2 regions of the Pseudomonas sp. FG6 genome follow, and region 2 is predicted to be linked to the other one. Evidence: predicted binding sites of a transcription regulator. Region 2 holds the regulator's gene; the other holds the start of a gene.

Region 1 (6,713 bases), on a different contig from region 2:
CTCTTGCGCAGGACTGACGAACGGTTTTCCAGTCGGTCCGGATAAGCCATCCTCAAGCCATGTGGGGATTTTTCCCTGCTGCCTAAAAACCATTGAAGACAGTCCAAATGCGCGGTGTATGATGGTCGGTCCTTGCGAAGCGGGTTCGTGTCACAGGGCTGTCGCCCGTGGGTGGCAGGCTGGCCCGGACCCTTGTTTTCACGTTATTACATCAGGAGATATCCAATGAGCGTACTCGTAGGCAAACAAGCCCCTGACTTCACCGTTCCTGCCGTCCTCGGCAACGGTGAAATCGTCGACAGCTTCACCCTGTCCTCGGCCATCAAAGGCAAATACGGCCTGGTGTTCTTCTACCCACTGGACTTCACCTTCGTCTGCCCGTCCGAGCTGATCGCACTGGATCACCGCATGGACGACTTCAAGGCACGCAATGTCGAAGTGATCGCGGTTTCGATCGACTCGCACTTCACCCACAACGCCTGGCGTAACACCCCGATCAACAACGGCGGGATCGGCGCGGTCAAATACACCATGGCTGCGGACATGAAGCACGAAATCGCCAAGGCCTACGACGTTGAGTCCGAAGGCGGCGTGGCTTTCCGTGGCGCGTTCCTGATCGACGACAAAGGCGTTGTCCGTTCGCAGATCGTCAACGACCTGCCACTGGGTCGCAACATGGAAGAGCTGATCCGTCTGGTCGACGCGCTGCAATTCCACGAAGAGCATGGCGAAGTTTGCCCGGCCAACTGGAAGAAGGGCGACAAGGGCATGACTGCATCGCCTGAAGGCGTTGCCGCTTACCTGGGCGAGCACGGCGACAAGCTGTAAGCGCACTGAGGTATAAAAAAACCGGCCCTTGATGGGCCGGTTTTTTTATGGGGGCTGTAAACCCTATTATCGATTGAAACGCCGTACCCGAGGACGGCAGGGATCTGTGGGAGCAAGGCTTGCCCGCGATGGCGGCGATGCGGTCCTTCAGAAACCGAGTCGCCTGTATCGCGAGCAAGCTTTGCTCCCACGCAGTGAGGGTCGCCACAATGGCGCCACTCTCCTAGTTATCGAAATCCTGCCAGCCACCCATCTCTTTCCACCGATTGACGATGCCGCAGAACAGCTCGGCGGTCTTTTCGGTGTCGTAACGGGCCGAGTGGGCTTCACGGCCATCGAAATCGATGTCGGCCGCTTGGCAAGCCTTGGCCAATACCGTCTGGCCGTAGGCCAGGCCGGCCAGGGTCGCGGTGTCGAAACTGGAGAACGGGTGGAACGGGTTGCGCTTCATGTCCAACCGCGCAACGGCAGCGTTGAGAAAGCCCAGGTCGAAGCTGCTGTTATGGCCCACCAGGATCGCACGCTTGCAACCATTGGCTTTCAGCGCCTTGCGCACACCGCGGAAGATGTCGGTCAGGGCCGTCTCTTCACTCACGGCCATGCGCAACGGGTGGTCGAGCTTGATCCCAGTGAACTCCAGGGCTGCCGCTTCGATGTTGGCGCCTTCGAACGGTTCGACGCGGAAGAAATAGGTGTGGTCAGGGAACACGAAGCCTTTCTCGTCCATGCCGATGGTGGTCGCGGCGATTTCCAGCAAGGCGTCGGTGGCGGAGTTGAAACCGCCGGTCTCTACGTCGACGACGACTGGCAGGTAGCCACGGAACCGTGCTGCCATCGGGTGCCGGGCGCCGCCCGAACCACCGTTGCCGTCCATCTCGTCGTCGAAATGATCTTCACTCACGCCGTTTCCTCCAGCAGGCGCCAGCGCAGTTTTTCACCGGCGCGCAGCGGGATGACCGTCTGCTCGCCGAACGGCAGGCTGGCGGGGGCGGTCCATTCGTCGCGGACCAGGGTAATGCGATCGCTGTTCACCGGCAGGCCATAGAAGCGAGGGCCGTGCAGGCTGGCGAAGGCTTCGAGCTTGTCCAGCGCATTGCGCTGTTCGAATGCCTCGGCGTACATCTCGATGGCGGCATAGGCGGTGTAGCAGCCCGCACAGCCGCAGGCAGCTTCCTTGGCGTGACGGGCGTGTGGCGCCGAGTCGGTGCCGAGGAAAAACTTGCTGCTGCCACTGGTGGCGGCGTCCAGCAAGGCTTCCTGGTGGGTATTGCGTTTGAGGATCGGCAGGCAGTAGAAGTGCGGCCGGATCCCGCCCACCAGCATGTGGTTGCGGTTGTACAACAGATGATGGGCGGTAATGGTCGCGCCAACGTTGGCCGGGGCCTCGTTGACGAACTGCACGGCGTCACCGGTCGTGATGTGCTCGAACACCACCTTGAGGGTGGGGAAACGCTCCACGACGCGGCGCATGTGTTCGTCGATGAAGAGCTTCTCGCGGTCGAACACGTCGACATCGCCTCGCGTCACTTCACCGTGGATCAACAGGGGCATCCCGACTTCGGCCATGGCCTCCAGTGCCGGGAAAATGTTGTCAATGCTGGTGACACCGGAATCGGAGTTGGTGGTGGCCCCGGCCGGGTACAGCTTGGCGGCATGAACGAAGCCGCTGGCCTTGGCATCACGAATTTCTTCGGGCTGGGTGCGGTCGGTGAGGTAAAGCACCATCAGCGGTTCGAAGCAGCTGCCAGCCGGGCGTGCGGCGAGGATGCGCTGGCGATAGCCATCGGCCTCGGCGGCGTTGCGCACGGGTGGAACCAGGTTAGGCATGATGATGGCGCGCCCGAAGGTGCGCGCGACATCGGCGACGGTATGGGTCAACACAGCACCATCGCGAAGATGAATATGCCAGTCGTCGGGACGCAGCAGGGTCAGGCGGTCGGACATTGGGGGGCTTCCAGGCGGGTAAAACTCTGGGAATGCTACCGGAAAAGACCGATTCAGGCACCCGCTATCAAGTTCTGTCGCAAGTGACCGATAGCTCCTACAGGTGTGCCACGAATTCGTGCCGTGCCTGGGACCTGCGTCATACTCTCAGCGTGTGTCGATCTTTGTGTAAAAGTCAGTGGAGCTGCCCGTGCGCCAGCGTTATCTAGCCTTGCTCAGTGTGTTTGCCAGCTTTCCCGCCATGGCGCTCACTTTCCAGACCCGTCTGGAGAGCATTGAGTGGACGGTCGAAGGCGACAAATTCGAGTGCCGGCTGAGCCAGCCGATCACCGATTTTGGCAGTGGCGAATTCGTACGCCGGGCGGGAGAGCAGGCCACGTTCCGACTCAAGGCTTATAACCCGGTGCTTGGCGGCGGTTCGGCGACCTTGCTGGCGGCCGCTGCGCCGTGGCAACCCGGGCGCGGCGACATCAATCTGGGCTCGGTCAGTATTGGCAGTGGCGATGTCCTGTTCAACAGCTCCCAGGCCCAGGCAGGTCGCCTGATCAGTGGCTTGATGGAAGGACGCAGCCCGGTGGTGCGCCGCAACACCGAGGACGGGCGGGTCTCGGAAGTCCGCTTGCTGCCGGTGCGATTCAACAAGGCCTTCAGCGACTATCAAGGCTGTGTGGCGAAACTGCTGCCAAAGAATTTCGAACAGGTGAAGCAATCCCAGATTGGCTTCCCCGGCGAAGGCACTGAGCTCGACGCGCATGCCAAGGCCCAGCTGCAAGTGATGCTCGACTTCATCAAGGCCGATCCGAGCGTCAATCATGTCGAGCTCGATGGCCACTCCGACAACAGCGGCAACCGGTTGACCAACCGTGAGTTGTCACGCCGCCGGGCCCTGGCGGTCATGGATTTCTTCAAGGCTAACGGTTTCCAGGAATCGCAGATCACCCTGCGGTTCCATGGCGAGCGTTATCCCCTGGTTCCCAATACCAATGCGGCCAACCGTGCCAAGAACCGCCGCGTGGCCGTGCTCTTGCAGCGCGTGGCGCCCTCTCAAGTCACGGCACCGCCGCCGGTTTCCGCGCCAGCCCCCGTCGCCCCCGCTGCGCCGGCCGCAGCTCCAGCCAAGGCACCGGCTCCTGCCCCCGCTGCGGCCCCGGCCAAGGCTCCGGCGGGCGCCACTGCGCGCACGTCCTGAACCGACCCGGCTCGTCGCGCAGTTGACATTATCTGTCGCTTCGTCGTCATAAGCTGTCGCGCCTCTGTAAATTATCCGCATTGGACGGTAGACTTCTCGGCTTTCCGTACAACCCGTGGAGTGATGGCATGGCGGACGTAAACAAGGTCGTTCTGGCGTATTCCGGCGGCCTGGACACTTCGGTGATCCTCAAGTGGCTGCAGGACACTTATAACTGCGAAGTGGTGACCTTCACCGCTGACCTGGGGCAGGGCGAGGAAGTCGAGCCTGCACGCGCCAAGGCTCAGGCCATGGGCGTCAAAGAAATCTACATCGACGACCTGCGCGAAGAGTTCGTCCGCGACTTCGTGTTCCCGATGTTCCGCGCCAACACCGTTTACGAAGGCGAGTACCTCTTGGGTACGTCCATCGCCCGTCCGTTGATCGCCAAGCGCCTGATCGAAATCGCCAACGAAACCGGCGCCGACGCCATTTCCCACGGCGCCACCGGCAAAGGCAATGACCAGGTACGTTTCGAACTGGGCGCCTACGCCCTCAAGCCGGGCGTGAAGGTTATCGCTCCGTGGCGCGAATGGGACCTGTTGTCCCGTGAAAAGCTGATGGATTACGCCGAGAAGCACGCGATCCCGATCGAGCGCCACGGCAAGAAGAAGTCCCCGTACTCGATGGACGCCAACCTGCTGCACATCTCTTATGAAGGCGGCGTGCTGGAAGACACCTGGACCGAGCACGAAGAAGACATGTGGCGCTGGACCGTCTCCCCGGAGAAGGCTCCTGACACCCCGCAATACCTGGAGCTGACCTACCGCAACGGCGACATCGTTGCGCTGGACGGTGTGGAGATGACCCCAGCCACCGTGCTGGCGACCCTGAACCGCATCGGTGGCGAACACGGCATCGGTCGCTTGGATATCGTCGAGAACCGTTACGTCGGCATGAAGTCCCGCGGTTGCTACGAAACCCCGGGCGGTACCATCATGCTGCGTGCTCACCGGGCGATCGAATCGATCACCCTGGACCGCGAAGTGGCTCACTTGAAAGACGAGCTGATGCCCAAGTACGCCAGCTTGATCTACACCGGCTACTGGTGGAGCCCTGAGCGCCTGATGCTGCAACAGATGATCGACGCCTCGCAGGTGAACGTGAACGGTGTCGTGCGCCTGAAGCTGTACAAGGGCAATGTCATCGTGACCGGTCGCAAGTCCGACGAGTCGCTGTTCGATGCCAACATCGCCACCTTCGAAGAAGACGGCGGTGCCTACAACCAGGCCGACGCGGCCGGCTTCATCAAGCTCAACGCCCTGCGCATGCGCATTGCGGCGAACAAGGGTCGCAAGCTGTTCTGACCCTGGCTGCATGAGAGCGGCCTGCCCAACCATGGGCAGGCCGTTATCGGCGTCCTCTCCTCCTGCGTTTGCGGCTGTCCTGCTGCAACGCTGTCTCCCCTCTTGGAAAGATCGTTCATCCGTCCTGCCGGTTCGCCGTAGCGCGTGGCCTGCAGATGACGTAGACGCTGATCCCAGCGTGACCCCGGCCGTGTTTCGAGGGCTTTGACCAGCAGGTCGAGAGCCGTCGTTGCGATGGGCTGTACACAATGGAAACGCCCCGTACCGGCGTGCGCCTGCGTCGATGAAGATGCCCCCGTGGTCGTCTGGTCCTGCTTGGTCGGCGCGACAGGCGTTTGCGTCGATAGAGGGAGTCCTCCAGGGTTTTCATGAAGTGCTTGCTCTTATGAAAGTCGGAGGGTGAATACAAGGCGTGGTAATTGAAGTTAAGGGTGATGAAAAAAAGAAGCAACAAGTAAAACGGGAAGGTGATCAGGAACCAGATGTAATATTCGCGATCCTGATCATCCAGGAAGGGCAGGGAAATGGCCGCCGAGGTTTCGGATAATGTGGAGAAAAGAGCAATAAGGGTCATAGGGTTGGTGATGGTCTTCGAAGTTGTTTTCATAATAAGTGCTCATGAGGGAATGAATTCTCTGTTCTTTAATGAGTGGGATAAGTTTTAGAGCGATTTTTAACGTGTTGGTGTGGAGGCAGTGTCCTGTTGCCGTTATTGAAAACAGTTTCGCTTGTTTTTCTTTGCTGGGTAAACTTTCTCTGTTCGAAATGTTGCTGTTTTATCCCGGGGATTAAGTTACTTTTTATGAAGGAGCGCTGCTTTTCAATCCTCGGTGCAGGGACTGGCACCGCAAAAAGGGGGGATGTTTCTGGTAGCGTGGGTGGGCAAGAGCGGGCAGCCGCACTCCGTCAATGAATTAATGGCACATTGTTTCCGGGGGAATTTGTAGGATTTTTCTGTATATCTTGTAGGTTGCGTCTCTCGGTGCGAGCAGCCAGGGGGGGGCGGCATGCCAAGGTAGAAATGACTACGCTATTGTGCGTGCTCTAAAAATTCGAACAGCGAAGTTGGATTTGCCCATGAATAAAGTGCTGATCGTGGATGATCATCCCGTCATTCGTCTTGCTGTACGTTTGCTAATGGAGCGCCATGGATATGAAGTTGTTGCCGAAACCGATAACGGCGTCGATGCACTGCAGTTTGCCCGTGACCTCATGCCCGATATTGTCATTCTCGATATTGGTATTCCCAAACTGGACGGCTTGGAGGTTATTGCGCGGCTGACCGTCAATCCATCGCCTTTGAAAGTGCTGGTGCTGACTTCCCAGTCTCCCGGGCACTTTTCGATGCGTTGCATGCAGACAGGGGCGGCGGGGTATGTCTGCAAGCAACAGGACCTTACTGAGTT
Region 2 (6,713 bases):
GCTGGCGCGGGGCTCGGAGCAGCCGCAGGTGTCGGTGCCGGCGCGCTGAAGGTGCCGAAACGCCGGTTACTGCGGGAAATGCTGTGGACCTTTTCGCAAAGCAACTGCCGGACTTTGTCGGGGTTGCGCGAAATGTCTTCGAAATTCTTCGGCAGGAAATCCACTGCCCCGGCGTCCAGCGCATCGAGGGTCACCCGCGCGCCTTCGTGGGTCAGGGACGAGAACATCAATACCGGGGTTGGACAGCGCTGCATGATATGCCGCACGGCCGTGATGCCATCCATCATCGGCATCTCGTAGTCCATGGTGATCACGTCTGGCTTGAGACTCAGTGCCTGATCGATTGCTTCCTTGCCGTTGGTCGCCGTACCGACCACCTGAATGCTCGTGTCCGCTGAAAGAATTTCCGAGACGCGGCGGCGGAAGAACCCCGAATCGTCCACCACGAGGACTTTAACTACCATAAACACTCCGTTAGGCGAGGCGCGGCCCTGGGCCACGCCCCTCCAGAATCAAATACGCCGTGCGGCGTAGCGCTTGAGCATGCTGGGCACATCGAGGATCAAGGCGATGCGGCCGTCACCGGTGATGGTGGCGCCGGACATGCCCGGTGTGCCCTGGAGCATCTTGCCCAACGGCTTGATGACCACTTCTTCCTGGCCCACCAACTGGTCGACGACGAAGCCGATCCGCTGGGTGCCCACCGAAAGGATCACCACGTGGCCTTCACCCTGCTCCTCATGGACCGCAGAGCTGACCAGCCAGCGCTTGAGGTAGAACAGCGGCAGCGCCTTGTCCCGCACAATCACCACTTCCTGGCCGTCCACCACGTTGGTGCGCGACAGGTCGAGGTGGAAGATTTCGTTGACGTTGACCAACGGGAAGGCGAACGCCTGGTTGCCCAGCATCACCATCAGGGTCGGCATGATTGCCAGGGTCAACGGAACCTTGATCAGGATCTTCGAACCGGAGCCCTTGACCGAATGGATATTGATCGAGCCATTGAGCTGGGAGATCTTGGTTTTCACCACGTCCATGCCCACGCCACGGCCCGACACGTCGGAAATCTCGGTCTTGGTGGAGAAGCCCGGGGCGAAGATCAGGTTGTAGCACTCGGTGTCGCTCAGGCGATCGGCGGCGTCCTTGTCCATCACACCGCGTTTCACCGCGATGGCACGCAACACGTCCGGGTCCATGCCCTTGCCGTCGTCGGAGATCGACAACAGGATGTGGTCGCCCTCCTGCTCGGCAGCCAGCACGACCTTGCCGCTGCGGGACTTGCCCGAGGCTTCGCGCTCCTCCGGCGACTCGATGCCGTGGTCGACTGCGTTGCGCACCAAGTGGACCAGCGGGTCGGCCAGGGCCTCGACGAGGTTCTTGTCGAGGTCGGTCTCTTCACCCACCAGTTCCAGGTTGATTTCTTTCTTGAGCTGGCGAGCCAGGTCTCGAACCAGGCGCGGGAAGCGCCCGAAGACTTTCTTGATCGGCTGCATCCGGGTCTTCATCACCGCGGTCTGCAGGTCGGCCGTGACCACGTCGAGGTTCGACACGGCCTTGGACATGGCCTCGTCCTGGCTGTTAAGGCCCAGGCGCACCAGACGGTTACGCACCAGCACCAGTTCGCCGACCATGTTCATGATCTCGTCCAGGCGTGCGGTGTCGACCCGAACGGTCGTCTCGGCTTCGCTGGTCGGTTTTTCCGCCGGCGCAGCGGCCGGAGCACGGGCAGGCGCCGCAGCCGCAGCGGCTGGCTTGGCGGACTCGGCCTTTGGCTCAGGTGCCTTGGCAGCAGGTTTTGGCACAGCCTTGGCCGCCGGCGCAGCGGCTGCGGTCGCAGCAGCGGCAGGCGCAGCCGTGGCTGTACCGACTTCGCTGAACTTGCCCTTGCCATGCAGATCGTCCAGCAGCGACTCGAACTCATGGTCCGTGATCAGGTCACTGCCCGCCGCAGCGGCAGCAGGCTTGGCCGGGGTCGGTGCCGAAGCGATGGCCGAATCCAGGGCCTCGACGGCAAAGTTACCCTTGCCATGCAACTGATCGAGCAAGGCTTCGAATTCGTCATCGGTAATGTCGGAGCTGTCGCCCTCGACCTTCGCTGCGACAGGTGCAGCCGCCGGAGCGAGCGCATCGGCAGCGAACTGGCCTTTGCCGTGGAGCTGGTCGAGCAACGACTCGAACTCGGCATCGGTGATCTCGTCGCTGGCAGCATCGCCCGTCGAGGCAGCCGGAGCGGCAGGTGCCGCCTGAGCCTGGGCCTCGGCCTTGACCGCGCTCAGTGAGTCCAGCAGTTGTTCGAATTCGTTATCGGTGACGTCGCCAGAAGCTTCGGCGACCGGTTCCTCGACCGCGGGCTCTTCGACAGCCTCCACGATCGGTGCGGCCTCATCGGCCGACTGCGGCTCGGCCAGGCGCGACAGCGCGGCGAGCAGCTCAGGGGTGGCAGCGGTAATGGGCGAGCGCTCGCGCACTTCGCTGAACATGCCGTTGACCGCATCCAGCGCCTCAAGCACCACGTCCATCAATTCCGCATCAACGCGACGCTCACCCTTGCGCAGGATGTCGAACACGTTTTCGGCAATGTGACAGCACTCCACCAGCTCGTTGAGCTGGAGGAAGCCGGCGCCTCCTTTTACAGTGTGGAAACCGCGAAAAATTGCATTGAGCAAGTCCGCATCATCAGGCCGGCTTTCCAGCTCGACCAGTTGCTCGGACAGTTGCTCTAGAATCTCGCCGGCCTCAACCAGGAAATCCTGAAGGATCTCTTCATCGGCGCCGAAGCTCATTAATGGATGCTCCTAAACAGGGCTAATACTCTAAAACTCAGAACCCAAGGCTGGACAACAGATCGTCCACATCGTCCTGACCTGACACAACGTCTTCTCTTTTATCGGCATGAATCTGCGGACCTTCACCCTGAGAGAGATGTTTTTGTGGATCTTTTTCAGCGAGTATTGCCGCACGGTCATGTTCGATGCCCGCAAAGCGGTCCACCTGACTGGCCATGAGCACGAGCTTGAGCAAATTGCTTTCGACTTCGGTGACCAGCTGGGTCACGCGCTTGATCACCTGACCGGTCAGGTCTTGGTAGTCCTGGGCCAGCAGAATGTCGTTGAGGTTGCCGGCCACGGCGCGGTTATCGGCGCTGCTGCGCGCCAGGAAACCGTCGACCCGACGGGCCAGCTCCCGGAATTCTTCAGCACCGACTTCACGACGCATGAAACGTCCCCAGTCGGCGCTCAAGGCCTGGGCTTCTTCACCCAGGCCGTTGACCAGCGGCGTTGCGCTTTCCACCAGGTCCATGGTGCGGTTGGCCGCAGCTTCGGTCAGTCTGACCACGTAACCCAGACGCTCGGTGGCGTCAGTGATCTGCGAGACTTCCTCGGCCTGCGGCATGTGCGGGTCGATCTGGAAATTGACAATCGCGCTGTGCAGTTCACGCGTCAGCTTGCCGACTTCCAGATACAGACCGCGGTCACGGGTCTGGTTGAGCTCATGGATCATTTGAACAGCATCGCCGAAACGGCCTTTTTCAAGGCTGTCGACGAGTTCGCGGGCATGTTTTTTCAGGGTCAATTCGAAATCGCCCATTGAAGATTCGTTATGCTCCATAGCTCCCCCGTGGCGCCGTTAACCGATGCGTTCGAAGATTTTTTCGATCTTCTCTTTCAACGCCTGGGCCGTGAAGGGTTTGACCACATAGCCGTTCACACCGGCCTGGGCCGCTTCGATGATCTGCTCGCGCTTGGCTTCGGCAGTGACCATCAGCACCGGAAGGTGCTTGAGTTTGTCGTCGGCACGTACCTGGCGCAGCAAGTCGATACCGGTCATGCCAGGCATGTTCCAGTCGGTGACCAGGAAATCGAAATTGCCGCTGTGCAACATCGGGAGCGCAGTGATCCCGTCATCTGCTTCGGCCGTGTTGGTGAACCCAAGGTCACGCAACAGGTTTTTTATGATCCGCCGCATCGTTGAGAAATCATCAACGATGAGGATTTTCATGTTCTTGTCCAATTCGACCTCCAAACAGTCTTAAACGCGTCCAGCAACCTGGGCGCGCCATTTCAATCAATCCGGCACAACGCTCGACAACGGTATGGAACACGACAGACAAGGACTGGTACAGCGCACGCCAGGCCAACCTCGTTCGCAGCGCCCCAACACTGCCATCAACGCGCTCGCCACTCCCCCAAACGCCCCCGCAAGCGGGCCGCGCACTGGCTGTGTAACTGGCTGACCCGCGATTCGCTGACCCCCAGGACCTCACCGATTTCCTTGAGGTTCAGCTCTTCGTCGTAGTACAGCGCCAAGACCAGTCGCTCACGCTCCGGCAAATTGGCAATCGCATCCGCCAGCGCACTCTGGAAGCGTTCGTCTTCCAGGTCACGCGCCGGCTCCATGTGAGCACTCGCGCCATCCTCGTGCAGCCCTTCGTGTTCGCCGTCCTGCAACAGGTCGTCGAAACTGAACAGGCGACTGCCCAAGGTATCGTTCAAAATCCCGTAATAATCATCGAGACTCAATTGGAGTTCGGCCGCAACCTCATGATCTTTAGCGTCGCGCCCGGTTTTCGCTTCAATTGCACGGATCGCGTCGCTGACCATGCGGGTATTGCGGTGCACCGAACGCGGCGCCCAGTCACCCTTGCGGACCTCGTCGAGCATCGCGCCACGAATGCGGATACCGGCATAGGTCTCGAAACTGGCCCCTTTGCTCGCGTCGTATTTGCTCGAAACCTCGAGCAGGCCAATCATGCCCGCCTGGATCAGGTCCTCGACCTGCACGCTGGCCGGCAACCGGGCCAGCAAGTGATAGGCGATTCGCTTGACCAGTGGTGCGTAACGCTCGATCAACTCGTATTGGGCGTCCCGTGCCGATTTCTTGTAGAGATGGTTGTAACTGCTGGCTGTCATAACACGGGCCCTGCTGTTTGTTGCACGAGACGCTCGACGAAAAATTCCAGATGCCCGCGCGGGTTGGCCGGCAGCGGCCAGGTATCGACCTTCTGGGCGATCGCCTTGAACGCCAGTGCACATTTGGAACGTGGGAAAGCTTCATAGACGGCACGTTGCTTCTGGACGGCCTTGCGCACGCTTTCGTCGTAAGGCACTGCGCCGACGTATTGCAGGGCGACGTCCAGGAAACGGTCCGTGACCTTCGTCAGCTTGGCAAACAGGTTGCGCCCTTCCTGCGGGCTCTGCGCCATGTTGGCCAGGACTCGGAAGCGGTTCATGCCGTAGTCGCGATTCAACAGCTTGATCAGGGCGTAGGCATCGGTGATCGAGGTAGGCTCGTCGCAGACCACCAGCAGTACTTCCTGGGCCGCGCGGACGAAGCTGACCACCGAATCGCCGATGCCGGCAGCGGTGTCGATCACCAGCACATCGAGATTGTCGCCAATGTCGCTGAAGGCCTGGATCAGGCCTGCGTGCTGAGCCGGAGACAGATGAACCATGCTCTGGGTGCCAGAGGCGGCCGGCACGATGCGAATCCCGCCAGGCCCCTGCAGCAGCACGTCGCGCAGTTCACAGCGGCCCTCGATCACGTCCGCCAACGTGCGTTTGGGGGTCAGCCCCAATAGCACGTCGACGTTCGCCAGGCCCAGGTCGGCGTCCAGTAGCATGACCCGTCGGCCAAGCTCTGCCAGAGCCAGGGACAAGTTCACTGACACGTTAGTCTTGCCGACGCCACCTTTGCCGCCGGTCACCGCGATCACCTGTACGGGATGCATGCTGCCCATGTTCGTTCTTTACCTTGTCTTCTTAGACGGAGGCCACATTACTGGCTGCGCGTTCACACACGGAACAATGCATGGCAGACCATCGATGTAGGTACAAAAAATATTCATATTACCTCAGCCGACCTGTTTGGTTGGACTGTGGTAAATATCAGCGAACATGTCAGCCATGGCTTCTTCGCTGGGTTCTTCCTGCATTTGCACACTCACGGCACGACTGACCAGTTGATGACGGCGCGGCAGATGCAAATCATCCGGGATCCGCGGCCCGTCGGTCAGGTAAGCCACCGGCAGTTCATGACCGATGGCCAGGCTCAACACCTCGCCCAGGCTTGCCGTTTCGTCCAGCTTAGTCAGGATGCAGCCGGCTAGCCCGCAGCGTTTGTAGCTGTGGTAGGCGGCGGTTAGAACCTGTTTCTGGCTGGTGGTTGCCAACACGAGATAATTTTTTGACTTGATACCGCGGCCGGCCAGGCTTTCGAGCTGCATGCGCAGGGCTGGATCGCTGGCTTGCAGGCCGGCGGTATCGATCAGCACAACACGTTTGCGCAGCAACGGCTCCAGCGCCTGGGCCAGGGATTGGCCCGGATCCACATGGGTCACCGACACATTGAGGATGCGGCCCAGCGTCTTGAGTTGCTCCTGGGCACCGATGCGGAAGCTGTCCATGCTCACCAGGGCAATGCTCTGGGCACCGTACTTGAGTACATAACGGGCGGCGAGCTTGGCCAGGGTGGTGGTCTTGCCCATGCCGGCAGGGCCGACCATGGCAATCACTCCGCCCTCTTCCAGCGGCTCGACTTCCGGGGTAGCGATCATGCGCGCCAGGTGGGCCAGCAACATGCGCCAGGCCTGGCGAGGTTCTTCGATGCCGTTGATCAACGCCAGCAGGTCCCGGGACAACGGGCCGGACAGACCGATGCGTTGCAGGCGGCGCCACAGGTTGGCTTGCGCCGGCCGGCTACCTTGCAACTGGTTC

The links. Region 2 encodes FliA, which starts transcription of late flagellar genes. Its sites were predicted from a motif close to CTAAAGTTTNNNNNNNNNNNGCCGNTAA; they were not measured.
Region 1: a site for FliA is predicted at 2,839-2,866, ahead of ACODSJ_RS03960 (flagellar protein MotY). Genes of this name have one in related genera too.

The regions. Positions count from the first base shown of each region.
Region 1 is NZ_JBMDJD010000004.1:84,091-90,803, reverse strand. It holds gene ACODSJ_RS03975 (peroxiredoxin) at 226-828, shown strand; gene rnt (ribonuclease T) at 1,052-1,729, opposite strand; gene pyrC (dihydroorotase) at 1,726-2,772, opposite strand; gene ACODSJ_RS03960 (flagellar protein MotY) at 2,963-3,961, shown strand; gene ACODSJ_RS03955 (argininosuccinate synthase) at 4,090-5,307, shown strand; partial or broken gene ACODSJ_RS03950 (hypothetical protein) at 5,657-5,914, opposite strand; gene ACODSJ_RS03945 (response regulator transcription factor) at 6,385-6,713, shown strand, end outside.
Region 2 is NZ_JBMDJD010000017.1:83,539-90,251, reverse strand. It holds gene ACODSJ_RS13500 (protein-glutamate methylesterase/protein-glutamine glutaminase) at 1-464, opposite strand, end outside; gene ACODSJ_RS13495 (chemotaxis protein CheA) at 513-2,783, opposite strand; gene ACODSJ_RS13490 (protein phosphatase CheZ) at 2,821-3,609, opposite strand; gene ACODSJ_RS13485 (chemotaxis response regulator CheY) at 3,628-3,999, opposite strand; gene fliA (RNA polymerase sigma factor FliA) at 4,167-4,910, opposite strand; gene fleN (flagellar synthesis regulator FleN) at 4,907-5,737, opposite strand; gene flhF (flagellar biosynthesis GTPase FlhF) at 5,852-6,713, opposite strand, start outside.